DNA from 4 places in the Nostoc sp. DedSLP04 genome. Region 2 is predicted to be linked to each of the others. Evidence: riboswitches for the same ligand, from Rfam matches in the RefSeq annotation. Region 2 holds a riboswitch; each other region holds the start of a gene.
The links. Region 2 has a riboswitch for cobalamin ahead of RMX89_RS23425 (N-acetylmuramoyl-L-alanine amidase). Riboswitches for the same ligand answer to the same signal wherever they lie in the genome.
Positions count from the first base shown of each region.

Region 1 (7,279 bases), on a different contig from region 2:
GAAGAGGGATAATTTCAAGAGATTGAGAAGCTATCTTGATTGTCTCTTTGGCAGCTTTTTCCTTACGTTCGCTATAGCGGTTTGTGAGATAATCAACTTTGTCACGCAATAGCAAGGTAAATTTGTAAAGTTCTTCCATAACATCAACAACGCGATCGCGGTAGGGCGAATCTTTCATAGTGCCGTCTTCGTTAAACTCCTGATATGCTTTAGCGACTGACGATTGATTGGGGATCGCGAACATCCGCATCCAGCGTCCAAGAATTCTTAATGTGTTGACAGCGTTAAAAGACTGAGATCCTCCACTCACTTGCATCACAGCCAAAGTTCTTCCTTGAGTCGGGCGAACGGCTCCAATACTGAGCGGAATCCAATCAATTTGATTTTTCATAATGCCAGAAATCTGACCGTGCAACTCTGGGCTAGACCAAACTTGCCCTTCTGACCACAAGCTTAATTGACGCAACTCCTGCACCTTTGGGTGGGTGTCAAGTACGCTACCGTAAATCGGCAGTTCACGGGGATCGAAAAACTTCACCTCTGCTCCAAATTCTTCAATGATGCGTGCGGCTTCCTCTGCCAAAAGGCGGCTATAGGAACGCTCGCGCAGGGAGCCATACAAAAATAAAATTCTGGGGGGATGGTCAAATGTCGTCATGATAATTGGTTAGGGATTTCCAAGAAATAAAGCATCCTTGTAATGCTTATCAAGCAGGTGTAATTTCTTGATTTACAGACTCAATTAATTGAGTGACCCGTTCTTTGATTTCATCGCGGACTCTCGGAAAAATTTCTGGTTGTTCTACTGGATCGTCTAACTGCCAGTCTTCAAATATTTCCCGTACAACCCATTCAGGCGGCAAATTCACCCCACAGCCACACAAAGAAATCACGATATCAAAGTCTTGTGCTTGGAAATCACTCAGGGGTTTGGAGTGTTGATCGGTAATGTCGATACCAATTTCTTTCATGGTTGCGATCGCTTCTGGTCTAACCTGACTTGCTTCCAACCCAGAGCTAATCACTGCAATCTTTCCTTTACCAAGAGTTTTAGCAAAACCTTCCGCCATTTGGGAACGGGCAGAATTCTTTTTGCAGACAAACATCACACGTTTCATGGTTCAACTCCTTTGAATAATTTGCCTAAATTTAAAAGATTCTCGATTCAGATGGCGAAAAATAACGTTTTTCAAACCAGAAAGCCACATTAACGAGACCAATCAATACAGGCACTTCCACCAAAGGCCCGACGACGGCGGCAAAAGCAACACCCGAATTAATTCCAAATACTGCGATCGCCACTGCGATCGCTAGTTCAAAATTATTTCCTGCCGATGTAAACGCGACACTTGCGGCTCTAGAATAGTCTGTTTTAACGCGCCAAGCCATGTAAAAGCTGACCAAAAACATGATGATAAAGTAGACGATCAATGGAATTGCAATCTTCACCACATCGAAGGGGATTTGAACAATCAAATTCCCTTTCAAGCTGAACATAACGACGATTGTAAATAATAAAGCAATCAGTGTAATGGGGCTGATTCTAGGCACAAATTCCTCGTGATACCACTGTTTACTTTTCACTTTTACTAAGAAGTAACGAGTGAAAAATCCAGCTAAAAAGGGAATACCGAGATAGATAAACACACTTTTAGCAATCTCAGCAATGCTGACATTAACAACACTGCCTTGTAAACCAAACAGTGGCGGCAGTACAGTAATGAAAAACCAAGCATAAGGACTATAAAAGATGACTTGAAAGATGCTGTTAAAGGCAACCAAGCCAGCCGTATATTCTGTATTGCCTCGTGCCAAGTCACTCCACACAACTACCATTGCAATACACCGGGCTAATCCAATCAGAATCAATCCTGTCATGTATTCTGGGTAATTATGTAAGAAGATAGCTGCCAGAGCAAACATCAAAATTGGCCCAATAATCCAATTTTGAATTAGTGAAACACCAAGAATTTTTCCGTTGCGAAATACATCCCCTAATTCTTCATACCGCACCTTGGCTAAGGGCGGATACATCATCAAAATTAACCCGATGGCGATCGCTATATTGGTTGCTCCCACCTGGAACTGATTGATAAAGGCTTCTACTCCAGGAAAGAAATAGCCTAGACCAACACCAATAGCCATTGCTAAAAAAATCCATAAGGTTAGGAAGCGGTCAATAAAGGAGAGGCGTTTTGAAGTATTTTTGTTCATTACAATTAACCCCATACATAAATGCAGGAGCTTCGAGCAGGAATTTCAGATTATTCAATCCAACATCCAAAATTGAAAATCTAAAATTCGTGAGTTATATCAAGAGTATATCTCTATCATTTCAAAAAAAATTGATTTGTCAATGCCTATAAAACTAAAATTAAACGAAATATTACAAAAAAAATTGATGAATATTTAAGGATCGCAGGGGGGACGAATAGGTAATATGGGGCTAAAGCGGCGGAATTCTGCTAAATACTGCTCTAAGACAGCAAACTGCGGTAGATTGAGGCTGTAGTAAATCCAGCGCCCTTCTTGACGAGCGCGAACTAAACCCGCTTCTTTCAGGGTTTTGAGGTGAAAAGACAGTTTAGATTGAGTAGTTCCCAGGTGTTCACACAGGTCACAGACGCATAGTTCTTGAGAGCGCAGCAGTTCTAATACCTTAATCCGTAGGGGGTCAGACAGGGCATGAAAGCCAGCAGCGATCGTATCAGGAGTGAAGGTGCTATTAGAAGCCATCAACTTTTATTGAAGTATTTCTTTATGGTCAAGTCTTAATCATCAGTTAAAGAATACCTTAACTAAAAAGAAAAGGTCAGTCTATAGTCGATTCTTGGTGGGAATCACAATCATTGAGAAATAGGGTACCTCGGCTGGATCGACTTCATCTAGGGGGATGATACGTTGCTGTGATGTTGATGCCCGCTCAATATATCTTGCTCGTGACGCTAGCCCTAATTTATGCAGGATATCTCGTACTTTGGTAAAGTGACGACCTAGTTTCATAATTGCGGCGGCATCAGTCATTAGCAGATGTGTAGTCAGTTCTTCTGCTGGCAACGGGGCGGGTAAGACTGTGAGAATATCATTGTAGTAGGTGAAAGGTACACCCAAGGCTACCGGACAAGTCATCAGCGAGGAAACTCCGGGGACAACTTCTGTTTCGTATTGGTCGCATAACCGCGTGAACAGGTACATAAATGAACCATAGAAAAATGGATCGCCCTCGCACAGTACCACGACATCTCGACCTGCTGCTAGATGCTCGGCAATTGGTTCAATTTCCTGGTCATAAATAGATTTTGCCTTTTCTGGTTCCAAAGCGCGGGGGAGGTGAAATAGTACCTCGATTTGATTGCCAGGAAGATACTGCGCCACGATCGCTCTAGCGATACTTTCTTTATCTGTGGCTGATTGATAAGCTACTACAGGAGCCGCACGTAGTAACCGCAGCGCTTTGAGGGTCAATAGTTCGGGATCGCCCGGGCCGACACCAATTCCATAAAGACGACCTTTAGGTTGCATATTCATTCTTCCTCCGTTGCCAGGGCGTTAACTGCTGCTGCCGCGATCGCACTTCCACCGCGCCGACCGTGTAAGGTTAAAAATGGTACATTCCTGCTATCTGCTGCCAGTGCGGCTTTTGATTCGGCTGCACCGACAAAGCCCACTGGAAAGCCCAAGATAATCGCAGGTTTGGGCACTCCTGCATCGAGTATTTCTAACAGTCGGAACAGGGCTGTGGGCGCATTCCCAATTGCAATTACTGAGCCTTCCAGGTGCGATCGCCATAATTCTATAGCTGCCGCCGACCTTGTAGTACCCATACGCTGGGAAAGTTCTGGCACTTCTGGCTCGTTGAGGGTACAGATAACTTGATTGTTTGCAGACAACCGCCGTCTGGTAACGCCATCAGCAACCATTCGGCAATCGCACAGTATTGGCGCTCCTGCGGCCAGTGCTGCTCTTGCGGATTGCACTGCTGTTGGTGAATATCCCAAGTCTGTGACAATATCCGTCATTCCACAGGCATGAATTAGACGCACAGCAACTTTTGCTACATCTGGTGGCAGCACATCTAGGTTCGCTTCTGACCGAATGATTGCGAAGGAATTACGGTAAATTTCGTTGGCATCTCGGATATAGTCGGGCATTCAATTTGGGATTTTAGATTTTAAATTTTGGATTGATTTGTTAGTTAGTATAGATACTTCTTTTTTAATAGAAGAATACCTAATTTAATTAACCGCAGAGAACACAGAGTCAGAGAAAGGGAGGAATCAATCATCTGTATTTATCTGTGGTTCCATTTTCTAAATATTTATTAAATAACTGCTGTAATTGTGCTATTGGATATCGATTAGCAAATTCTCCAAAGGACTCATCAGAATTTAGGCGTTGAATTTTATATACATATAGCATCCGCTCTATTAATGTAGGTAATTCAGCAAAATTTACATATTGATATAGTTCGCGTCCGAATTTCTGATTGCTGTCACCAACATAAACGTGATAGCCTTCCACAGTTCTATTTTCAGCTTCAATGCTGACACCGAGGAGAGTGATATCACTTTTGCTGTGCTGGGCACAAGATTTTTCGCAGCCAGTGAAGTGGATATTAACTGGATAATCGAGAGTAACGCGAGTTTTAAGATACTCTGCCAATGCCAACGCATGACTTTTAGTGTCTGTGGCAGAAGCGGCGCAACCTTTTTTTCCTGAACAGGCAACTAATCCGCCCTTGATATTGGTTGCAGAGCAATCTAATCCTAATAAAGCAATTTCACTTTGGACATCAGCAACCCATCGTTGAGGAATATCTGTCAGGAGCAAATTTTGCCAAGGGGTTAGCCTGAGAGTTCCACTACCGTATTTTGCTGCTAAATCTGCTAAACCGCGTATCTGTCTACTTTCCAATCGCCCAAGGGGCAAGACAACACCAATGTAAAATAAGCCTTGCTGACGTTGGGGATGAATGCCAATATGCTGATATTTTTCTTCTTTGCCTTCCTCTACAGTGTACACACACATCGAATTACCCCCCTTAATCCCCCCGTGTATTGGGGGGAAACTAGAAATACAGTTACCTCCCCTTTCCAAGGGGAGGGTTAGGGAGGGGTAAAACTTAGGCTTAAACTCAGATGAGTGAACTGTTTCAGACTTGTGTGTACACCGTAGCTTGCCTTGCTGGGGGAATAAATCTTTTCTTATTTCACTGTACAAAAAAGAAAAAGGTAAACGCTGCTCAACTTCTTGGAGATAATTTTCACAACCCAAAGTATTCAATAACTCTCTCAAACGTAGCCGCCGCTTACTCGTAGTATGACTATAAGCTAGATAGACATCCGCTAAAGCTGCTAAGACGGGCAAACAGTCTTCTGGTGATAACAAAATTCCCGTATCGCTGGGCGGTTGACCCTTCTCACCAACACTGAGATAGAGACGAAAGTAAACATTATCGTTAAGTAAGACAGCTACAAAGGCGATATCATTCAAGCGATCGCACACCTGAATTATCCCACCACCATCCAAGCAAACGCTAAATTTTGCCGACAGTCCCGAAAGCGCCGGATGTGCAGCAATATAATCATCCCAACCTTGGACAAAAGGGCGAGTGTCGATTAATTCTTGGGGATCGATACCAGCAGTTGGACTGGTCATAATATTGCGGATTTGGTCTACAACAGTATTGTCAGAACCCAATCCCATATTTTGTAGATATTTCAGAACCTCAGCATTTATCCCGGTGCGGATTTCACGAACTTGTAGGTTAGCTCGATTAGTCACATCTAGATAGCCGCCACCGTGCTGTTCTGCTATATCTGCGATCGCACGGCACTGCTGACTACTAATAATTCCACCTGGTATTCTAACGCGAGATAATATACCATCTGCGGCAGGAGTAGCATAAAACAAGCCAGGACAAGTGGCAAATCTAGAAACCAAACTTAGAACTCCTTCCCCGTGCAACGCAGGGAGTAGACGGTGAGTGTGTCTTGAGGACATCCTGAGAGTTGGCATTCTGACTTGGGTCATCCCATCACAGCTGCGGCACAGTCCCGGAATTTCACCGGAGTTTCCCAACTCTCAGCTTTAGTAATTTAGACTTTGTTGAGGTTATAGATATCAACCAGACATCATCCAGATAATTATCTTACATTACTATGGTGATAAATTTTAACTGAGCTGATCCACTACCGATCGAAAGATATAGTTCTTGAAGCTAATCTATAAATTGAATTTAGTTATGGCTCAGGCAGGAATGCTTGAGCCTTTTTGCTGCAAAACTTGCTTTAGAAAAAGTTAGGCGATCGCCGCTTCACGAGTAGCAACTTTGCTAAACTGATTTACCGGACGAGGTAAACCAAGATTTTCGCGCAGGGTTCCTGCTTCATACTCTGTACGGAACAGACCGCGACGTTGCAATTCAGGAATTACCAAGTCTACAAACTCATCCAATCCTCCGGGCAACCAGGGCGGCATAATATTAAAGCCATCTGCCCCACCATTGACAAACCAATCTTCTAGCTGATCGGCAATTTGTTCTGGTGTGCCTAAAATCTGACGATGCCCACGCGCTCCAGCTATCGACAAATACAGCTGTCGAATCGTTAAATTCTCTCTGTTAGCTAGGTCAATCAGAAGTTGCTGACGGCTTTTACCCCCGTTAGTCTCTGGTAGCTCCGGCAACGGCCCGTCCAATGGATAGCCAGATAGGTCAAATCCACCGATCATTGAGCCAAGCAAATTTAAGCCGACCACCGGATCGATCAACTCCTGAATTCGATCGAATTTGTCCTTAGCTTCTTGCTCAGTTTTGCCGATAACTGGGAATACACCTGGCATAATCTTAAGATGGTCAGGTGAGCGCCCGTATTGAGCCAGTCTCCCCTTCACATCTGTATAAAATGCCTGAGCTTCTGCCAAGGTCTGTTGGGCAGTGAAAATTACCTCCGCCGTTTGTGCAGCTAGCTCCTTACCATCCTCGGAAGATCCAGCTTGAATGATCACCGGATAACCTTGGATGGGACGCGCCACATTCAGCGGGCCGCGTACTGAAAAATGCTCGCCTTTGTGGTTGGGAACGTGCAGTTTATTTGGATCGAAGTAAATACCCGATTCCTTATCATGTAAGAAGGCGTCGTCCTCCCAACTATCCCAGAGTTTCGTGACTACATCCACAAACTCTTTGGCACGCTGATAACGTAGGGTATGCTCCATGTGCTTTTCCCGATTGAAATTCAACGCTTCAGCTTCGGTAGCAGAAGTTACGAGATTCCAA
Region 1 covers NZ_JAVRCL010000074.1:30,593-37,871, reverse strand. Annotated here, with positions in the region: gene arsH (arsenical resistance protein ArsH) at 1-658, opposite strand, end outside; gene arsC (arsenate reductase, glutathione/glutaredoxin type) at 708-1,118, opposite strand; gene arsB (ACR3 family arsenite efflux transporter) at 1,150-2,214, opposite strand; gene RMX89_RS29900 (metalloregulator ArsR/SmtB family transcription factor) at 2,410-2,736, opposite strand; gene RMX89_RS29895 (precorrin-2 C(20)-methyltransferase) at 2,818-3,522, opposite strand; gene RMX89_RS29890 (precorrin-8X methylmutase) at 3,525-4,151, opposite strand; gene cobG (precorrin-3B synthase) at 4,282-6,018, opposite strand; cobalamin riboswitch at 5,992-6,123, opposite strand; gene RMX89_RS29880 (LLM class flavin-dependent oxidoreductase) at 6,301-7,279, opposite strand, start outside.
Region 1: linked by a shared signal. The riboswitch ahead of cobG (precorrin-3B synthase) and the one ahead of RMX89_RS23425 (N-acetylmuramoyl-L-alanine amidase) in region 2 are both predicted to bind cobalamin.

Region 2 (7,279 bases):
ATTAATGGCTGTGACCAAGCCATTTGGCAGAGCAAAGTCGCACCTGCTGTTCAAGGACGTGTGTTTGCCGTGCGAAGTATGCTTGCTTTGGTATCACTACCGCTTGCCTATCTAATTGCAGGGCCTTTAGCCGATGGAGTTTTTGAGCCATTACTTGCTCCTAGAGGGTTATTAGCCGGAAGCATTGGCAAGCTTATTGGTGTCGGTCGAGGATATGGTATTGCTTTGTTGTTTATTGTCGTCGGAATCTTGACTATAATAGCGATCGCTTTTGGCTATCTATATCAACCTCTACGGCGGCTGAACCATCAACTGCCAGATGCAATTGCTGATGAGGCTCTCCTATAAAAGCATCGGTGAGAGATTAAGATAATATTGCTTTTGTCAATTAGAAATTATGCTGAAAATTTAGAAAAAGCAAAAGTATTAAATTAATTATTATACTGAATTTTGGGGATTTCAATTATTCTCTTATTACTATCAACATGAAATAGAGAATCACTAGAAGTATTCATGACTGCATCGTAGCGCTGGCGATCGCTTAGATCCTGGTTCCACTTATCAAGAAGATAACGAGCCGTGGCTGGTATTACATAACGTAGTAATTCTCCTGTTTTCTTATTCTTAATCACAACAACCGCAAAGTTACTTGCGTCGCTTTTAGAGGGTATGACCCGTAGTGAGTTTTGCCCCGGCGTAGCAACTGTAGCAATCATAATGCCATCCGCAACGCAAGGACATGGCGCATTAGCACCATCAAAGTAAGTAACATCCAATTCGCGTGATTTAGCATCAAGACGCTTCATTGCATCTAATCCTATACGGATTCCTAAAGCAATATAACTACCAAAACCTCCATGTATGCGCTTTCCGAGAGTGACCCATTCTTCTGGAGTTTGGGCAAGAGCCGGTACAGACTGAACTAAAAAACACAAACAAATTAGTAAGGATATAAGTCGCTCAAGTTTGTTAGGCATCACTATACTTTGCCAAAATAGCTACTATACAACTGTAATCAACTTGAATGAACAATCTCTAAAACCCTAACCATTTGCTAATAGCATCCAATTAGCAATAACTTCACTGCGTAGCAAACCTAAATCTAGGGAAAAAAGCGATCTAACACTGTCTTTAATGCTTCAATCTCAGTTTTAATATCTCCCTCTTGGGTAGTTCGAGCAACGGATTCCTTGAGATATTCATGTAAAATAATTCGACCAACTTGCTGAACTGCTCCTCGAACAGCAGCTATTTGAACCAATACATCCGGACAAGGACGACTGGCTTCAACCATATTCTTGACACCCCGAATATGTCCTTCAATACGGGACAATCGCTTCACCAAATCATTTAGAGATGCTTCACTGTAATTATGCTTTATATTAGATGAGTTTTCTTGATGAGAATCCATATAGCTATTTTTGGTTTTTGATGGGTTTGGAATTGATTAAGTAACAATTTACTACTAGCTGAAATCTAAATTACTGCTAAAAAATCTTGTTGGGTAGCAATTTCATATGACTGATTCAAACAAATTCACGCTCGTGGAGATGGACTGACAGGTGCATGTTCCAGCTGACAGTAAGGGCGGCTATAGCATAATGGTGACTCTAAAGCGTGCCTAACCAAGAACTCTGGATTGCTCATTACTTGTTCAGTTGCGCCATCGTACACAACTTGACCTTGACTGAGAACAACAGTGCGATCGCACAAATCCAAAGCTAAATCTAAATCATGCGTTGCAATCAGTTGTGTCAGAGGTAAACTGTGCAGCAGTTCGATTAATTGACGGCGAGAACGAGGATCTAATTGAGCCGAGGGTTCATCAAATACTAATATCTGCGGGTTCATGGCTAAAACTCCGGCGATCGCAATCCGTTTCTTTTCACCTCCAGATAAATTACCTGTATAGCGTTGCCCATACCATTGGGGATCGATATCAACTGCTGCCATTGCTTGCAGAACTCGCTGTTGTAATTCTTCACCTTGCACACCCATATTCATCGGGCCAAAAGCAACATCTTCCCAAACTGTTGTCATGAATAACTGATTATCAGGATTCTGGAACACCAAGCCGACAAAATTCCGAATGTTTCGCAAATTCTCAACAGTTAATGGCCATTGACCAATCGTTATCTGTCCCGACCCAGGCATGATAATTCCATTGAGATGTAACAGCAAGGTGGATTTTCCCGAACCATTAGCTCCGATTAATGCTACTCGCTCAGTTGCTTTGATAGACAAATTAATATCTCTCAAAGCCTGAGTTCCGTCAGGATAGATATAGCTAAGATTTTGAATTGATATTGGATTATGGTGCATTGAGACAATACGAACAAATATTATTTCCGCCAGTAAATAGCCTGACCTAGTAGTACCAAAATTACAGTCAAACTCAAAGCTACAAAATCTCGCTGTCCCCCTGACGAAACTTTTTCCATCATCGGTGGTACTCCTTGATAACCTCGTGATAGCATCGCCTGATAAACCAGATTTCCCCGGTCATAAGTGCGGATAAACAACGCTCCAATCATGTTACCGACAATTAAACGTATCGAGCGATTGCTGTTCATCAGGTTTCGGGACTCGGCTGCTCGACGCATAGCGTTAAACTCGCCAATTAATATGCTGATATAGCGATACATAGATGCCAGAATTGCTACTAGTAGTGGTGGAGTTCTCAATTCAAGTAGGGCATGAAGCAGCGCCGTTACTGAAGTTGTTAAAGTCAATAAGTTCAGTATCAAAAGTGATAGCAATGCTTTAAGCGTCACACTACCCAAAATAGTCAGCCCCACTGTTGTAATCTGTAGTGGCCCCCAAGACCATAACACCTCGCCACCACCTCGAAATAAAGTACCCAACAGAACAACACCAATAAATGTGAACTCTACTGCCAAGCGTTTGAGCAGTATTGGTAAGGTGACTCGACTTAGCAAGAGTAGGCTGACTAAAGCTAATCCATAAATAGCCCAAGTCCACCAATGCCCATCTGGGGTAAGGACAGTAGCAAATACAAACAACAATGTGCATAGTATCCGGGTACGGGGAGCAAGTTTGTGCCAGGGAGTAGCCTGTTTACTATCGATATCTACTACAAATGCTCCAACGTGCAGCAGCATGATGTTAAGTTCCCACTTAAATCAGTTATCAGTTATCAAGCGTTCCAATCTCCAGCACCCAGTCCCCACTCCCTTTTACTCATCTGAGTCTGAATAGCCATCATGCTCTGTGGAAGGTGAAGTTGAACCGCGCACAACTAGTTTGCCAATCCCCCAAGCTAAACCGAAAGTTGCTAAGGTTCCGATTAAACCAGCTAAGGGAGTGGCGATCGCTTCTGGTACACCTCTGAGGGCATACTCATCAAATATGCCGTAAAAGGGTAACTTCCGAGCTGGCGTATCTTCATGTGCCTTGCTGTCAAATTTGAGGTCTTGTGAAACTCTATCGAGTCCGTCTGGATTTTTGCTAGCCAGTGGTGAAAGGAAAATTGCAATTAGCAGGGCAATACCTAAGCCAGCAATGACAAAGGCACGGTTACGCGATCGCGAGAGGTTGCTACTCATAAGCGTTCACTCCTGATTCAATAAATACCTTTAATACCGAGATAGGGGACGAGAGACAGGTGATTTCGTTTGACGGGGGGGATCGTAAAGTAGCTCAGGTCGAGTCCGCCAGATGAAACTAAGTGCTATTACAGTAATCAGCGCCTCGCCAATGCCAATGAGAACGTGCCAAGAAGCCATCGCGGTAAAAGCTACCGCCAGAGGAACTGTTCCAGAGATAGCAAGTTCCAAGGCACATACAATTGAAGCTACCACTACACTTGTCCAGGCTGCGATCGCCGCTGCAATCACTACTCCAGATAAGCGATCGCGCCCGATAGCAAATCTCACTGTGCGATAGAGATAGTAACCACCAAATGTACCGATTAATCCCATGTTAAAGATGTTGGCTCCTAACACTGTCAGTCCACCATCCTGAAACAGAACGCCCTGGACAATGAACACTGCAACCATCACTAGCGAACCAGCCCACGGCCCTAATAAAGCTCCGGCTAGTGTTCCACCCAAAAGGTGACCAGAAGTGCCCCCTGGAATTGGAAAATTAATCATCTGTGCTGCAAAGATAAATGCTGCACAAACTCCCATTAAAGGTACAGCTCGTTCTTGGTATTCTGCCTGTGCCTGCCTAATAGCTAGTGCAATTAGACCGATGGCAATTATCCAGGTGATAAGGATAACGGGTAGATTCAAAAAGCCATCCGGAATATGCATAGCTAAATGCGGCTGTATTATCCAGTACAGCCAGCCGAAGGACGAAATACCCGTGAACGCTACTGTGTCCATATTTAATAAGTGTCTTTTGCAGCCAGATTATTTAAGGGTCTAATTTTTCAGTAGACCATGTATTTTGGATCAACTTCAATCCGGTAGGGGGGCATATCAAGTGCAGTGCGATGACCTACGGTCGGTCGTAGACCATCGCCTACGGCGGGCGAAGCAGCGCCATCGGAGTAACGGCAGCAACATGAAAAAATGATGCTTACAAACGAACAATAATTGCTTTCTTTTCACAGATACGGTATCTACGACTTAATTTAGTACGGTTCGCCACACTTAATTGTTTTGTCAAGTACTTGCAAATATTATTTACATAACGTTATATTTAGTTACATAAACCAGCGAAGGAAAAAAAGACATGACTAGCAAAGGTTTCACCATCAACGAACTCGGTCAACTTGACAACTTTGCAGTTGAACCAAAGGTTTATGTAGACCAAACTCCAAGAGTTGGCTTTACCGAGTATGCTGAAAAACTCAATGGTCGTTTGGCAATGATTGGTTTTGTCTCACTCATCGCTTTTGAAGTAATCACCGGACACGGCCTGATTGGATGGCTGACTAGCTTGTAGATAATTTTGACTATTCAAAAATTACATTCAAATAGAACATTCAGTGAGGAGAGTTATGAGAACTGATTTTGACTTCCCTAAAAAGGATTTAATTGGCCCCGTTGTTTTTCGACCTGATTTCACCAACTTTGAGAAAATCAATCTCAACCAAGCTTGGTCATTGTTTTTCACCGCAGGTCAAGACGACAAAGTGCTGGGAAAAGAAATTGAATTAGGTAAGTTTTTCACTAACCTTTTAATTGCTGTGGGAGTAACGGGAATCCTTTGGGGAACTTTCTTCAGTAATTTGGGATAAGCAATTGTGTAAGCGTATTCAATTGAATAAATTCACTAGAAGTCTTGGTTATGACAACCAAGACTTCTTTAATGTCATGAAATCTTCAAATAATCGTGACTGTTAACTAAAATTTGCTCTTGTATTATTTTCCTCACCATGCTATATAATGGGTCGATTAGTCGGTTCTAGTGGGGAACAGCCACTAGAGGAAACGGGGAAAGTCCGGTGTGAATCCGGCGCTGTCCCGCAGCTGTAATGAGATTGTGTTCAAACATCCTCTCAAAGTCAGAAGACCCGCCGATGTTAACACACCTAAAAAATCTGCGAGGTACAGATGTTGCAAAATTTTCTCTACTCAGAGTTAAGACTAATATCATCCATCGTTTTTTGTATCTGCGTTAGTAAAAGTCCATAGGTAGTGGATTTTACCAAACAACAATCGCGATATCAAAAGCAAAAATATACAGCTATCAACTATACCTTGCGAAAACTCAGCATGGCTAATGTTTAAATAAAATTTATTTAAGTTGATTCAACTGTAATTAACTCGATTAAAGATTCGAGTGTTTTTGCTAGATTTTTGAATAGTTGTACGCAAAATTTCCAAAAATTTTGTAATGTTTTGAGCAAACAAAATTAGAGAGTGTGAGTAATATTTAAAGCAATTTAGTTGCATTTAAATACCCAGCTAAACGGACACTTAGCAGCAAAGTATTTCTGCTGGGTTACTACTGGTGTGAGTAGAAGTAAATACAAATTGTCTTATGTTATAAAATCGAAACAGGAGAGTACTCTGTGAAAATACACTGGTTGCTACCCAGTACAATATTAAGTATTGCCATACTCACATCTCCCGCACTTGCTGCAAAACTAGAATCTTGGCGATTTGATGGTGTCTCCAAGCAGCTGGAATTTACGACTGATGATGCTGTACAACCCCAGGCACAGTTAATTTTTAATCCCACTCGTTTGGTAATTGATTTACCTGGAACTACTTTAGGAAAACCTAGTTTTACTCAATCTGTAGGTGGTGCAATTCGTGCTATCCGCTTTGGACAATTTGACGAACAAAAGACTCGCATAGTTGTAGAACTGAATTCAGGTTACACTCTCGATCCACAACTTGTAAAATTTACATCAAGAACTGGCAATCAATGGGTAGTACAGTTACTATCGCCAGAACGGGTAGAGACAACATCATCTGCAAGTGGAATTTACAGTGTGGTGACTGATAGAAAAGTTGCACAAACGACATCGCAGACAAATATTATTGAAAATTTACTAGTCACAGGAGATGGATTTTTTATCCGCACTCATGGCAGTAATCATTCACAAATTGAGGTAAATCGCAGCGAGAATCGTAGCGTTATAGATATTAATATTAAAGGTGCAACTTTATCGCCTAGTCTGCAACAACAGCAGTCGATCAACCGATACGGTGTCAACAGCATTCAATTTACTCAACTACAAACTGCAATACCCACCGTCCGCATGACCTTACGCATAGACAAAAATAGTCCTGATTGGCGGGCAACGGTTAGTGGTAGCGACGGTATAGTACTGTTACCTGATAATGGAGTAATCAAGTCACAACAAAGCAATAATCAACCTGACTCAGTTACCCAATTACCTACTTCCCCTTCCACAATTGAGTCTGTAGAATTGGCAAGCAATGGTACACAACTGCTAATTAAAAGCGATCGCAGTTTATCAAATGTCACGAGTAACTGGGATAGACAAACAGCCCTTTACCGAATCGCTATCCCTAATGCTAAACTCGCAGGCAATATTACCGGGCCGACTCTGAATGCAAATAGTCCCGTGTTGAGAGTACGTCTACAACAGCAAGAAAGAGAAGCGGTAGTAATTTACGTTCAACCTGCGTCTAGGGTACAAATTAAGCAACTCAACCAAATTAGTTCTCAAATATTAGCATTAGAATTTCAGCGCGATCGCTTAGTTTTACCACCCTCTGCTTCTATAACAAAACCCCCAATTGTTTTTCCTCCTTTACCAACACCATTCCCAGACCTTGAGTCTCCACCAACGACTGCATCCGAAACCTCACAACCTATACCTCGTCCTCCC
Region 2 covers NZ_JAVRCL010000046.1:4,593-11,871, reverse strand. Annotated here, with positions in the region: gene RMX89_RS23470 (MFS transporter) at 1-348, shown strand, start outside; gene RMX89_RS23465 (formylmethanofuran dehydrogenase subunit E family protein) at 432-977, opposite strand; gene RMX89_RS23460 (metal-sensitive transcriptional regulator) at 1,103-1,411, opposite strand; gene RMX89_RS23455 (energy-coupling factor ABC transporter ATP-binding protein) at 1,537-2,322, opposite strand; gene cbiQ (cobalt ECF transporter T component CbiQ) at 2,343-3,122, opposite strand; gene RMX89_RS23445 (PDGLE domain-containing protein) at 3,198-3,566, opposite strand; gene cbiM (cobalt transporter CbiM) at 3,597-4,349, opposite strand; gene RMX89_RS23435 (high light inducible protein) at 4,702-4,914, shown strand; gene RMX89_RS23430 (hypothetical protein) at 4,970-5,209, shown strand; cobalamin riboswitch at 5,355-5,508, shown strand; gene RMX89_RS23425 (N-acetylmuramoyl-L-alanine amidase) at 5,987-7,279, shown strand, end outside.

Region 3 (7,279 bases), on a different contig from region 2:
CTTCTAGAGCAATAGAATTTGCTGAAAGTCCGCAACAAGCCCAATTAACCACTGTGCGAATTTTATTAATTTCTAACGCTGTTGTCGAACCATCGCGACAAACAACATAGATATCCGTTGTGGAGTCCTCAAAAAGTGTGGATGAAGCTTGCATACAAGATGTGTTGATGAATTGTAGAAAAATAATTGCAAAAATGAAAAATAATTGTTAACTAGGTTTGGTAAAAAAACATTTTCTATGTTGTTTGATTTGCTGACAACCAGTTAAGTAAATCTTCAATAGCTGTAAAATCCAATAAAGCTTCACCAAGTGATTCTAATTGCTCTAAAGAAAGAGTTTGAATGCGCTCCCGAACCTCTTGAGGTAACTCCCCTACCTGTTTTTGTAGTTGCTGTATTACAAGAGTTTGTCCTTGTTCCTGCTTTCCTTCTTCCTTCCCACGCTCGTAGCCAATGCGTTCGCCTGTGGTAATGTAGCTCATAGTCCGCTCCTGTTCAAATTGCTTAAACTCTTGCCAAAATTCTGCTTCCAAGGCTTTTGGTAAAATCATAACCCAATCAATAAATCGGTATAGGTTACGAATGTCCCTTTCCTGTAATCCTAATTCATACAATCGGCGAATTAAGCTAAATTTCCAAGTTTTACGTTCTCCTGGCTTTTTACTTGTTTGCTGTGTTTTCAAATGCGCCATGACTACGGTTGTAAATGGATTGTCACTGGCTTCTAATTCTGCCCAATTATTTTGATAATCTAATAGCTTGACGATGCCAAATTCAAAGTTAAGCCTGGTATCGGGGTAATTATAACTATATTGATTTGGTCGCCATGTCAGGTCAGTATCGCACAAAATCGCCAAACTAATGGCAGGTTTGGCAAATCTATCAAAAATTCGTAGGTTGTAGGAAAACATTCTTTCTGCAAAAATGTCTTCTGATTTTGCCTGAATTTCTACATGGATTAATAGCCAAATTTCTTTATCCTTGAATTTGCCATACTTTGACTAATTTATCTGCATATCGCCTACCAAGTTCTCCTTCACGAGCTATTTGCTGAAATTCCTTATCGAGAAATTCGTGGGGACGTTCCCAATTAATTAATGCTGCTGTTTGGGGGAAGAAAAATTGCATTCCTTGGGGGAAGTAAGCTTCTAAAATTTCTTTCCACGGACTATCATTATTTGCTCTTTCAAGTTCCTCAGTCATCAGTTGATTGGTAGATGGTGGACTGACAAATAAAAAATTTCGGACTTACGCCCAATTTGCTAACTTTTCTCTTTTTAGGCTTCGCCAACGAGAAAGCGGTTCGGTATGAGTTTCGCGAACGATAAATTAAGCTTTTTAACAATTTTTACGTAAGTCCTGAAAATGGTCTGTGGGACAATGCCAGCGCTATGTCAGCAAACGCTGGCAACCCGAAAAAGTTTGTTAGGTTGAAAAATTTCTATAAGAATTGCCCACTAAAAATCCAGAGCAAGTTTTGGTAAAGAATGAGACTTGCCCCGATTAATGACGAATGCCAGTATAGATCGACCATTGATTTTTATGCAAGCAAATCACAGTTGTGTTAGTATTCAGATGAATCTCGGTTCTAGTGGGGAACAGCCACTAGAGGAAAGGGGGAAAGTCCGGTGTAAATCCGGCGCTGTCCCGCAGCTGTAATCAAGGCTATGCAAGCCTTGTGAGTCAGAATGCCCGCCGAAGGTGACTTATAAATTTTGTACATCTGCGAGGCACAGATAAGTATTTTTATGAAGATTTCTACAACTACTCAGCTTTACGTTCTTATAGCCCCACATATCAAGACGCTACAGATTACGACTTTCTATGAGAGGGTAAGCGATTAATTTCCGATACAAGTTGTGTCTTTATATGCAGCGATCGCTATCAGCCACTCCCGATGAGAGTATCGCTTGAAATATAGTCACAGCAACAAAAAAACTCTGTATTAACTAACAGATAGAAGTTGTTCAAAACAGGTAAGAAATGGCGTGTATGACGTACATACCCCTGTGACAATACTGAACAAATACTTTCCCAATCACGCATAGAAATTGCTAAGTTACTAAATTCTTACTCGGTTAATTATCATGCCGAAATTCTATCTTCACCGAACTGGGAAGATTCCTACTGCTATTCATCCCTTTGTCAAACAAACGGCTCTCCCTCAAGGCAAATACAAGCCCAGTCTACTGCAAGGGAAAATTATTCAAGATGTTCAAAACATTGCAATGTCGATGTATCGGATGATTTATATTGCGATTGCCGACCTTGGGCGGTTAAGATATCGCGCGTCTAATTCGGGACGAGCAGCAATGAGCAAACCGTTAGATCGACTCAAATAGGTGTACAGGAGCGTTCAAAAAAATGTCAACTTTATTATATTTTATAATTGGTTTTTTTGTGCTTTTAGTGATTGGAATTGCGGCTTATCTCCTGACTGCCCGCAAGTATCAATCCTCAACCACAGTCGCCAATTCCTACGATCAATGGACACTTGACGGCATTGTAGAGTTTTATTGGGGGGAACACATTCACCTCGGTCACTACGGTTCGCCACCGCGAAGTAAGGATTTTTTAGCTGCTAAATCTGATTTTGTCCATGAAATGGTGAAATGGGGTGGAATAAAAAAATTACCTCCTGGTACTACTGTCTTAGATGTTGGCTGTGGGATTGGGGGTAGCAGCCGGATTTTAGCGCGGGATTATGGGTTTGCTGTCACAGGGATTACGATTAGCCCACAGCAGGTAAAGCGTGCCCAGGAGTTAACACCCCTTGGGCTAAACGTCCAGTTTGCGGTCGATGATGCAATGGCATTGTCGTTTACAGATGCCAGTTTTGATGTAGTCTGGTCGATTGAAGCAGGCCCCCACATGCCAGATAAAACCGTTTTTGCCAGAGAATTAATGCGGGTGCTAAAGCCTGGTGGAGTGTTGGTTGTAGCTGACTGGAATCAGAGGGATGACCGCCAAAAGCCGCTAAATTTTTGGGAGAAATCAGTAATGCGGCAACTGATCGAGCAGTGGTCTCATCCAGCTTTTTCCAGTATTGAAGGCTTTTCTGAGCTTTTGGCGGGGACAGAATTAGTTGATGGGGAGGTAATTACGGCAGACTGGACTCAAGAAACCCTTCCTTCTTGGTTCGATTCGATTTGGCAAGGAGTGGCTCGACCAGAGGGATTGGTGCGTTTTGGACTGTCTGGTTTTGTCAAGTCTGTGCGCGAAGTACCGACGCTTTTACTAATGCGTTTGGCGTTTGGTGCAGGGTTGTGTCGATTTGGAATGTTCCGCGCTGTGCGGGCAAACTCACGCACAGAATTGATGGACAGAAACTTTGCCAACCAAAATCCCTCAAGCTTGATTAGGTAGTGATCGCAATTAGTGATGAATATTTGGATTTTAACGCTGGCAACATTGCATGATATCTGCGGTTAAAACTTTTTTCTTGCGATCGCAAGATTAATCAACAAACGACACACTTTATATGCAAAAAATTCCCGTCACAGTAATTACAGGATTTCTCGGCGCAGGAAAAACGACGTTAATTCGCCATTTACTGCAAAACAATGAGGGACGACGCATTGCTGTTTTGGTAAATGAATTTGGGGAAATCGGAATTGATGGCGAACTTTTGCGTGATTGCCGAGTTTGTGACGATGAAGAAGATTCCAACAGTAATATTGTTGAACTCACCAACGGTTGTCTGTGCTGTACGGTGCAAGAGGAATTCCTCCCCGCGATGCAAGAATTACTTCAACGACGCGATCGCCTTGACTGTATGTTAATTGAAACCTCTGGACTAGCACTACCAAAACCATTAGTGCAAGCATTTCGCTGGCCGGAGATTCGCACAGGCGCTACAGTGGACAGCGTAATTACTGTGGTGGACTGTGAAGCTTTAGCAACTAATCAATATGTAGGCGATTTAGCAGCCCTCTTAGCACAACGACAAGCCGACTCTAGCCTAGAACACGAAACACCTATTGAGGAACTGTTTGAAGATCAGCTGGCTTGTGCTGATCTAGTATTGCTGACTAAGAGCGATCGCGTTGATGAAAAAACGCAAGTTAGGGTGCAAGAATGGCTAAAGCAGAACTTATCCCCTGGTGTAAAAGTCATTCCTTGTCAGGATGGTAAAATCAGTGGCGATGTGTTGCTTGGTTTCAACGCTGCGGTAGAAGACAACTTAGATAGTCGTCCCAGTCACCACGACAACGAAGCTGAACACGAACATGATGAAGGGATTAATGCAGTACAACTACTTTTAGACCAAGCATTTGAGCCGTCTGTCTTAGTCAAACGCTTGCAAACATTGGTGCAACAGCAAGAAATTTATCGAATTAAGGGATTTGTAGCAGTTCCGAACAAAGCCATGCGTCTAGTATTACAGGGTGTCGGTAATCGATTTGACTATTTTTACGATCGGACTTGGCAACCCCACGAACCCCGTCAAACGCGATTAGTGTTGATTGGACGAGAGCTTGAGCAGGTTCGCATTGAATCATTGGTGTTGGGGGAGGAAGTCAATGCGACCATCCAATAGTGTTTGGCAAGGAAATTTTGGCTACTGGCAAAACAACTTTATCCATAATAATCTCCTGGTAATCGGTTACACAGGATGGAAAGGATTTCAGTCATTTGGGCGGGGAGTTGTTATTTGTGATGTGGATACTAAAGTTACTCACCCTACAAATACAAGTCTTGATATAGTTCCCTTCACCCTGCAATTTCTACCCTCCGATTTGATTGGGTTTTACTTACGTTCGTTTCAAGATTGCGGATTTATATCACAATCAATCTGCTCATCGATGATTTCATCAATTTCCCCCGCGATCGCAACATACAATCCCTATCAAGATATTCTTCTGGTGCTAAAGGCTGAACCTCAGATTGAGGTTAATTTTTTACACCAACTAAAAATTACTCCACCCGATTGCTACGAACAAGTTTGCAAGCGATGGTCAGAATTTAAACCAAGCTTAATGCCCTAATACTTACTTTAGTCCTCAATGCTCAAGCCAAAATCAAGCAATATTCCCAAAGCAACTCGCTACCAAAATGCAGCGATAGATTATTACATGGGACTCACAAATTCCGACTATCTCCATTACGGGTATTGGGAACCACTACCTACTCATGGTGAAGAATTAACTCTAACTCGTCTGCGTGTGGCGCAGGAAAGCTATGCAGCCAAACTTTTGAGTTTTATCCCACAAGGGATAAAAACTGTGCTTGACGTAGGCTGCGGGATTGGTGGTAATGCAGCATATTTGTGCTCACGCGGTTTCAGTGTTGAGGGATTAGCACCCGACGCACTCCAGCAAGAGAGATTTATTCAAAATACCAACGGTCAAGTACCTTTTTACTTAACGAGATTTGAAGATTTTCACAAATCATACTCCTACGACTTAATTCTGTTCAGTGAAAGCAGCCAATATATTGCTGCTCTCGATTTAGCTCAAGGTGCGGCTCGTTTATTAAGTAATGGTGGCTACCTGCTGCTTGCAGACATGATGCGTTTCGATGCCGAATACCAAGAAGGTATTTTTTCTAATTGTCATATCGCCAGTGAGCTTCAAACCGCGTTGATACAGACTGGATTCAAGTTAATTAAGACTGAGGACATCTCCACTCAAGTTGCACCAACGATTGACTTGTGTGTTGATAACTTCCGTACTTTTGGGCTGACTACAGTTAAATATATTGCTGATGTTGTGGCGATCGCACTCCCACCATTATACTCACTCGGTCGTTGGGCATTTAAGCGCTGGCTAGAAAAGTTAGTTGTCGAGGGATTAGCAGCACGCGCAATTTTTGAGAGCTATTTATGTTATGAAGTTCAACTCTGGCAGTTATCAAAAGGAGTTTAATCGAAATGACCCCAGAAATAAACACCCAAGATTGGCAACAAGCTTTTATCGCCACCAATATATTAGCAATTGGTTACAACGCTTGGGTCGGTTATTTAGGAGGAGACCGTGGTGTCGTGATTTGCAGCACCAATTCTCCGCATTTAAGTATGGCTGGCGAAACATTTAAAGCGCATTTTATCCCGCGTAAAAATCTTGCAGCTTTCTTAAATGCTTGGTTAGCATCACCCGATACCGTACTATTACAAAAACACTTCATGAATGCTCATATTCTCGAAGCTGTAGATAAGTATAATCCCCAAAAAGATGTAGTATTTTTGTTGGAGTATGGTCATCAAGCTGGGTTTTTCTATTTAACTAAATTACCAATTACACCACCCCAATGTTACCAAACTGTATGCAAAGAATGGACAGAATTCCAACCTCAGCACACCCTCTCAATAAAAGTAAAAACACAATGAGACTCATCTAAAATAAAAAAATTAGCTTTCTGTAAATTGCGATTTATAGAGCTTTCATAGCAAAGTTCAAGCTTCAAAAACCCCAATCTTAAAAACTTCAAAATTATTGATCCTAATACTGGGTAATTAGATTTCATCTATTTACCCAATTTCCATGTATTTATAATTAATGAATGCTCTTGAGTAAATGTAAAAAATCATTAATAAACTCTCATGATTACTGCTGGATATATTGATATTTATTGATGAGATAATTAAAATCTAATTTTGATGGGGTAAAAATAGCGAAGACACATTTTACCGCCACGCAACGCTGAAAAACCTTGCTGTGAAAGAGTTACAGAAATAAAATCTCTCTTAGTACCAAAAAACGGAGAAAAAGCTTATTTTGGCTGTACCAGTAAAAGTCTAAGTTATCTGGCACAGGTTTTTGTCACGTAGCCACAAGAGTTTCAGGTTCTAAAAATTAGAGGGGTTCAAATGGGCATCATCGTGCCAAAACGGGAAAATTGTACGCTAAAGCTGAAAGTCTTTGTCTGTCTATATTTGGGGCGTTATTTTTTTGATGGTGCAGAGTACTACCAATATTCTGCACCATCTTCCAAGACTAATTCGAGTCAAAAGTGATAAATACAGGTATGCCATTTGCTCAAAACAAAAACCTCTTAGTGCTGTTAGGACAGACTGTGGCATTTTTGCCAGTAGACCACCTAGATTGCTGGCAACGTTTCGAGCAGACCTTGGGAACAAAAGTAGCCGGTTCATAATCAGAACAGTTTAGCGCCTCTTCTGTTAGTGCTTTTACTGGATGCACTGTGCATTTAAGGCGATAATCTCCTGTGAAAAAAGCGCAGCGATTGCAAGGAATTTGATGTAGCCTACGAAGTCGAACAGCAGCATCTTGAGCGGCCTTCCAGAGACTCCAAAGAAATAGACCTAATAATGACCAAG
Region 3 covers NZ_JAVRCL010000102.1:4,649-11,927, reverse strand. Annotated here, with positions in the region: gene RMX89_RS33015 (ribonucleoside-diphosphate reductase subunit alpha) at 1-154, opposite strand, end outside; partial or broken gene RMX89_RS33010 (DUF4351 domain-containing protein) at 237-1,203, opposite strand; cobalamin riboswitch at 1,567-1,715, shown strand; gene RMX89_RS33005 (hypothetical protein) at 2,088-2,342, shown strand; gene RMX89_RS33000 (methyltransferase domain-containing protein) at 2,365-3,366, shown strand; gene cobW (cobalamin biosynthesis protein CobW) at 3,482-4,540, shown strand; gene RMX89_RS32990 (hypothetical protein) at 4,524-4,988, shown strand; gene RMX89_RS32985 (class I SAM-dependent DNA methyltransferase) at 5,007-5,867, shown strand; gene RMX89_RS32980 (hypothetical protein) at 5,873-6,328, shown strand; gene RMX89_RS32975 (hypothetical protein) at 6,952-7,095, shown strand.
Region 3: linked by a shared signal. The riboswitch ahead of RMX89_RS33005 (hypothetical protein) and the one ahead of RMX89_RS23425 (N-acetylmuramoyl-L-alanine amidase) in region 2 are both predicted to bind cobalamin.

Region 4 (7,279 bases), on a different contig from region 2:
AGATAAAGCTAGATTTTTCATGGAAGTCGTTACTGCGATCGCGGATCTTGTAGGAGGTTCCCGTGTATTATACGGAAGGAAAGATAGTATTATCAATCTTGGCTATTTCCTCAGCAGCGATCTAATAACCACGCCAAAGCGGCATCAACATTATTAACCTGCTCCCCTGGCGGTATCGCTGGACGATTCACCATCACAACCTTCACGCCCAGTTCTCGCGCGGCAATAATCTTGGGCTTTGTGGCATCGCCACCGCTATTTTTGCTGACGATGGTATCAATGTTATTTTCAATCAGAATTTTTCTTTCATTATTGAGGGTAAAAGGGCCGCGATCGCACAATACCATCCCCGGCGGTACTAAAGCATCTTCGCCAGGAGGGTCAATCATCCGCATCAAAAACCAAATTTTCTCCAAATGAGCAAAAGCGGCGAGTTCCTGTCTACCAACTGTCAAAAATACCCGCTGTGCCTGATTTTGCAGCGCGGTTGCTGCGGCTGCAACGCTGTCAACTTCAATCCAGCGATCGCCACTTTCTTTTTCCCAAGGCGGACGGATTAACATCAAACGGGGTACTGCAACTTCCGTTGCCGCATCTGCCGCATTGAAGGAAATCTGACTAGCGAAAGGATGGGTTGCATCAATTAATAAGTCGATTTGCATGACTCGCAGATAGCTAGCCAATCCAGCCGCACCCCCGAAGCCTCCAACCCGTAAATCGCCCAGTGGTACTGACGGTTCGCGGGTACGGCCAGCTAAAGAGGTGATTACTTCTAACCCTTGGATAGTCGCAACTTTGGCAGCTAGTTCTGCTGCATCGCCCGTCCCACCCAGAATCAAAACGCGCATCATTTAGATAACGGTGGAATCTTTGCTAAAATCCCCTTTTTCAGAGCTTCTGGACGCTCTGACCAAGGCAGCAAACCATCTGCTTTAGCATAGTATTGACTAGCACATTCCAGTACCGCAGAGGCACTGCCATCAACAGCTAAATCACCAAATAAATATGTTAATTTGCCTTTGGCACTAAAGGCGACTACACAAGAACGATTACAAGCACTCATGCATTCAACTTCTTGAATTGGGAATCGATCTCGTAACTCCCAATCTTGTGCCAACTGCTGAAGTTGGTGTAGAAGTTTTTCACCACCACTTTCACCTAAGCGTTTTCCATTTTGCCAAACACTGGCACAGGTTTTGCAAACAAATAAAGTATGTTCAACAACATCCAAGGGATTAGTTGGGGAAATATTTACAGTAGTAGTCATCTGTACCTCGCAGATATGTGAAACTAATAAATCGATTTCGGCGGGCATCCTGACTCACTCAACTTGAGATTTTCTTTAATCTCAAATTGGTTCACAGTTGCGGGACAGTGCCGGATTTGCACCGAACTTTCCCCGTTACCTCTGGTAGCTGACTCCCACCAGAACCGAACAACCTTATCGATCGTACACTAAAGTTATCGGAGAATACGAAACAATAGGCTTTTTGTCAACCATCAAACTGGACGGCAACCAGATAAAATACTGTGCATCTTTACTACTTGTCCAATAACTGCGATCGCAGGCGCACTATAATCCAGTTTGCTCTACCTCAACTGTATTGAAATTGACCGATAGCCTTTAATAATTTCAGGAACCTATGTCGGAATTTATATTTAATTCAGCAGAAATTGCAAAGAAGGCAATGGATAGTGTTGATCCATCACTTAGCGATAAATTTACAATGGTCATACGATTTCTTTCGGATAACCCTGCTGCGGCTTCACCGCGAAAAGGTAAAAATCAGCCTATCGTCGGGACAGAAGAATATATTATTGCCAGTGCTACAAATTTCAAAACAGGTCGTGACCCAAGAACACCCTTGCCACCTAGTACAATACCGGATGAAATGGTAAGTATCATCCTGAATAAGTATTTTGAAGTTCCGTATGAGGAATTGGGAAAAGCTGAAGAATTGCACCGTCTATCAATGGGGGCAGAGAACATTGTAGGGGATTTGCTAGAAAGGTACGTTGCGACAGTTATTGAACCGCATGGATGGATATGGTGTTCTGGTTCTATAGTTAAAGCAGTTGATTTTATATATTTTGATAACAAAAATGTCTGGCAATCGCTACAAGTAAAAAATAGAGATAATACTGAAAACTCTTCTTCTGCCGCTATCCGTAAGGGAACCCCAATTAAAAAATGGTTCCGAACTTTTTCTAAAAAAAAGGGGGACAACTGGGCTAAATTCCCCTCATTGGAAGGAAAAGAAGAGCTTTCAGAAGAAGGCTTCAGATCGTATGTTGAAAAATACCTTGCTGCTTTAAGAGAGATAAAGTCCTAACTCTTATACAGTATATGCTGTTGCTGTAAAAAGCGAACTTTGGATCGGTTTTATCTCTTCTAACGACTCACTAATTTTAGCTTCCCATAAAACATCATCGTTACCTTTATAACGTGAAAATGGGAAGTTCAAAGGGGGATGTTTTATCTTACCACTCATGTGTGCAAGGATCGCTTTGCCTATTGCTTCTCCAAAACCGACAGGTACAGCATTCCCTATCTGCCGATATTGCTCGATGAGGGAACCACATACGACCCAACTATCTGGAAATTGCTGAATACGTTTATATTCCTGAATACTTAACGGGCGCAGATGTTCTGGGTGACAGATATCCGTTGCTGGCATGGCTGGAGATGTCACTAAAGTACAGCTTGGTCTATCCCATGACAAGCGTCTAAAGAAACCAGTTTTCCCTCCACCTGAGTAATAGGATTTACCTAATGCTTCTTTCTGCAATTCTTCAGGTAGATGTTTCCAGTATTGACCCTCTTTTAACATTCTGTAATACTTTAGCCTCCCTTCTGGGAAATCGATATACTCTGCCTCACTTTGGCTTAAATCTGCAATAGATTCACGTAGGGTTATCCACCGATCAAGACCAAAATCACCACTTTCTGAATGTGTGGGGTATAAATAAGGAACTTTTTTCTTTCCACGATGGCAGATCATGACCACTCTTTCCCTAATTTGGGGGACACCATAATTTGCCGTGTTGTATAAGTTAAAACTGATACTGTAACCACCTTTACGAAGTTCATTCACAATATATTTCAAAGCACCACCTGGCATTTCTTCTCTGGATAAGGGAACACAGCCGCTTCCTCTTTCTGAGTGAGGGCGGTGCAGTAATGGTGCTGAAAGAAAACCTCTTACATTCTCGATGACGGCGTATTTTGGGCTTATTTCTAAGATAAGTTCAATGTATTTTAAGAATATATTGCCCCTCTCATCTTTGAAACCACGCCTTGCCCCTGCTGTGGAAAAAGCTTGGCAGGGTGGCCCGCCTAACATAATATCTACATCTTCTTTGGCTAGTTTGGCACGATCCAGGATATCCTGAGCAGTGTAAGACGCTATATTCCCCAAAAGTGCAATATCTGGCTTGTTTGCAACTATGGTCTGTCGGCAGTGCTTATCCACCTCACACGCAAGGGAAATTTCGATACCTGCTTTCTCAAAACCAAGATCCAGTCCCATAGCGCCTGAGAAAAAAGAAATGGCTTTAACTGCTTGGTGATGGTTTTCCTTGCTCGTCCTATCTACAGGATAATTTCCCTTGATCCGGTTAATGTAATCTTCAACTGCCTCTGGCTCCATAACCCACACTTTCCCTACCTGCTGTCCCTTGATATCCCCACTACGCAATAGAGTACGAACCCTTTGCTCAGAAATACCTATTTTTGAAGCTGCTTCCTTTGTGGACAAATAGGGAGAGTTTTTCATTTCGCACTCGAAACTTTTTTTATACCATTGTCATCATTATTAAGCGGTTATGTCAACCGCTATTAAGTATAGAGATAAGTATTTGCACCGACCGTTTGCGAGAATGATTTTATGTGCAGGTCAAATGTTGGACAACCTTCAAACCAACCATCAAACTGGACGACAATTAGACAAAATACTGTGCATATTTACTACTTGTCCAATGACTGCGATCGCAGGCGCACCAAATCCAGTTTCCTCTACTTGCGTGACTATTGTTTCTAATGTTCCAATCAATTCTTCTTGTTCTGGGCGCGTACCCCAGCGCACCAAAGCAATCGGCGTTTCTAAATTCAACCCAGCCGTAATTAATTCTTCCACAATATAAGGCAGATTGTGAATTCCCATATAAATTACAATGGTTTCGGAACCGTGAGCGATCGCACTCCAATTTACTTGCGGTCTATACTTACCCGCCGCTTCATGACCAGTTACAAATGTCACCGATGAACTATATAGCCGATGCGTCAAAGGAATACCTGCATAAGCTGCTGCTGCAATTCCCGAAGTGATACCTGGCACAACTTCCGTTGATATTCCAGCTTTGACTAATTCTTCCATCTCTTCGCCACCGCGACCAAAGATAAAGGGATCGCCACCCTTGAGCCGCACTACAATTGCACTATCCTGCGCTTTATCAATCAGCAATTGAGTTGTTTCTGACTGCAACAACGAATGTCTCCCAGCACGTTTACCAGCATTAATTTGCTCGGCTTGGGGATTAATCATTGCCAAAATTGCCGGACTCACCAAGGCATCGTAGATGACTACATCTGCACATTCCAACAAACCTTTTGCCTTCAAGGTAATTAGTCCTGGATCTCCTGGCCCTGCACCGACTAAATAAACCTTTCCTAAATACTTGTTTTTTTGTGTCATTGTGCGGTTCATCTATCTATTAAATCCCAAATTAGCTCGGCTAATTCTGCACTTGCTCCCAGTGGCTCTGCCAATTGGAAATTCACCGCAGAAAATTGTAATTTTAGTTCCTCTATTGAGGTGGCGATCGCATCGGTTATTCCACCAGCGAATAAAAAGTATGGCAGAATTGCAATTTCCCGATAACCAGCATCCACCAATTCTTTCACCCGTGATTCTAAACTAGGAGGCCCAGCCCAATAAGCAGTCACGGCTGGCAAACTCGCCGCCATTGCTTCCACAGTTTCTTTAGAACCTGGGCGACGGCTACCATGAGCTAAGAGAATCCATGCTTCTGCTTTCATAGCAGCTATTTGTTTTGCCAGCAATTTCTCTAAATTAGGGTGAGAGCCTAAATATGGTTGCAATTCAATGATGATATCTTGACCAGCAGCCTGTTGGGCGAGTGCTACTTCGGCAGGAATATCTGTCATCACATGGACTCCCGGCAGTAGAAATAGCGGTACAATTTTGAGACAATTTTCATTTTGAGACAGTGGGCAATCGCCAAAAGCGCTTTTAGCAAATTGTTGAATCTGCTCGTGCAAAGGCTGAGGATTCATTTCTAAAGCAGCGATGCCAACCAAATGTTCGCTATTTACTGAGTTATGGTTTTTTGACAATTTGTGACACACCAGCCTAGCTAGTTGTTGCATAGCAATTTCTGGGCGCGGGTCGCGGCTTCCGTGAGATAGTAGTAGATAGGCAGATGACATCGGTAATTGAATTCTTAGTTACTATTTTTATTTAAGATTAAGCCGGGGATAATAAGTACTCTGGTAATTATTGAAACTATTATTAATTATTAAATAGAAGTATTCTTAACCACTTTTATATTCTCCCCTACTCCTTCTCTTATTGTTCTTCGGCAGTGTAAGTATAAAATTGATCGAAAGCTCCTACCGTTTCAAATTTGTACGAAGGTATCCAAGAGTTTATTTTTAAATCTGTACGGTAAATGCTAAAAATCACGAAATCTTGCCTTTCTGTGGTCTTGGCAATAATTTCTTGGATTTGTGGGTTAGCCGAGTCAACTAACTTATCGCAATTAAAACGGATTAAATTTTCAAGAATATTCGTAGTTTTATTACATACATCGGTTTTTAAGTATTTTGTCAGCCGTTGAACTGCATATTCTTCATATTCAACTTGACTGGGATTGGTTTTCGCCATTGTCACACCCAAGGCGGCAAGTCCTACTGCTGCTCCAGTATACGCGATGATGGTCAATGGTTTCATATTTGCCAAGTAAAATTCATTGTAATTGTTAGATTCTGGAGACTCTAAATCAACTAAGTCCGTTCCTTGAAGAAAAACTCTTGATCGCTTGCCAAATTGTTGCTATAATTCAAATTGTTGAATGGCGAGCGTAGCCAAGTGGTTAAGGCAGTGGTTTGTGGTACCACCATTCGTGGGTTCGAGTCCCATCGTTCGCCCTAGATAATTTCATATTTATAGCTATACTCCTATTAAAGGTGTGTTGTATGGTGCGAACAATCATAAGCATCACTTTACCAACAATCTGTCATCTCATAAGTTTATAGACTTGCAAGGATTGCAAGTCTATAATAATTCATTAGATTATCTTATTAAATAAGTTTATGTATATAAGCAAAATTACTTGCTAAATTAAAATTAGGTATGCAATGCCTTATATCCTTTTGGGCTGATGCGATCGAGGCAAGTAATATCACTTTTAATTATCTTATTCTTTTACTATATAGTGAGTGCCTCGATTTCATCGGAATTCTGCTTCTGCAAGCCTCTGTCCTTTTAAACCCAAGCTCTGGACTGTTGAAGCTATAAATTTAGGTTTTGCAGCACCCTTTAATTGGATTGCTGTTTGTTTTAATAGCTTTTTAAGCCAAGAAGTTAATACCGCTCAAAAGAAGGGATGCTGAATTTTCAAACCTTGTTTGAATCAATACCAGGATTGTATATTGTCTACTCACTCGACTTAGTGATTGTCGCCGGAAGTGATGCTTACTTTCGGGCGACCAAGACCAAACGAGAAGAGGTCGTTGGTCGCCATTTATTCGAGGTTTTTCCGGATAATCCCGACGATCCAAATGCTACTGGAGTTCGGAATTTACGTGCCTCGTTAGAAAACGTACTCAAGTATCGCCAGCCTCAGACAATGGCAGTGCAGAAGTATGACATTCGCCGCCCGGAATCAGAAGGCGGTGGCTTTGAGGAGCGGTACTGGATACCAACCAACTCGCCAGTTTTTGATGAAAATGGTGAAATGACGCACATTATTCATCGAGCCGAAGATGTCACCGAATTTATGCGGGTGCAGCAGCAGCGAAACGAACAGCGTCAGTTGAATAAATCACTCCAGACTCGCACCGACCAAATGGAGATGGAAATTTATACTAGAGTGCAGGAGTTACGAGAGGTCAACGAACAACTGCAAGCGGCGAATGAGGCATTGTCAGAACTCGATCGCGCCAAAACCGTTTTTTTCAGCAATATCTCCCACGAGTTTCGCACGCCTTTAACACTGATGTTGAGTCCCCTCGAAGACTTGTTACTCGACACTCAAA
Region 4 covers NZ_JAVRCL010000038.1:3,989-11,267, forward strand. Annotated here, with positions in the region: gene RMX89_RS21215 (PEP-CTERM sorting domain-containing protein) at 1-21, opposite strand, end outside; gene RMX89_RS21220 (cobalt-precorrin-6A reductase) at 111-848, opposite strand; gene RMX89_RS21225 (DUF1636 domain-containing protein) at 848-1,267, opposite strand; cobalamin riboswitch at 1,289-1,451, opposite strand; gene RMX89_RS21230 (SinI family restriction endonuclease) at 1,644-2,333, shown strand; gene RMX89_RS21235 (DNA cytosine methyltransferase) at 2,337-3,776, opposite strand; gene cobA (uroporphyrinogen-III C-methyltransferase) at 3,927-4,706, opposite strand; gene RMX89_RS21245 (sirohydrochlorin chelatase) at 4,703-5,449, opposite strand; gene RMX89_RS21250 (DUF4359 domain-containing protein) at 5,589-5,972, opposite strand; tRNA gene RMX89_RS21255 (tRNA-His) at 6,097-6,169, shown strand; gene RMX89_RS21260 (ATP-binding protein) at 6,628-7,279, shown strand, end outside.
Region 4: linked by a shared signal. The riboswitch ahead of RMX89_RS21225 (DUF1636 domain-containing protein) and the one ahead of RMX89_RS23425 (N-acetylmuramoyl-L-alanine amidase) in region 2 are both predicted to bind cobalamin.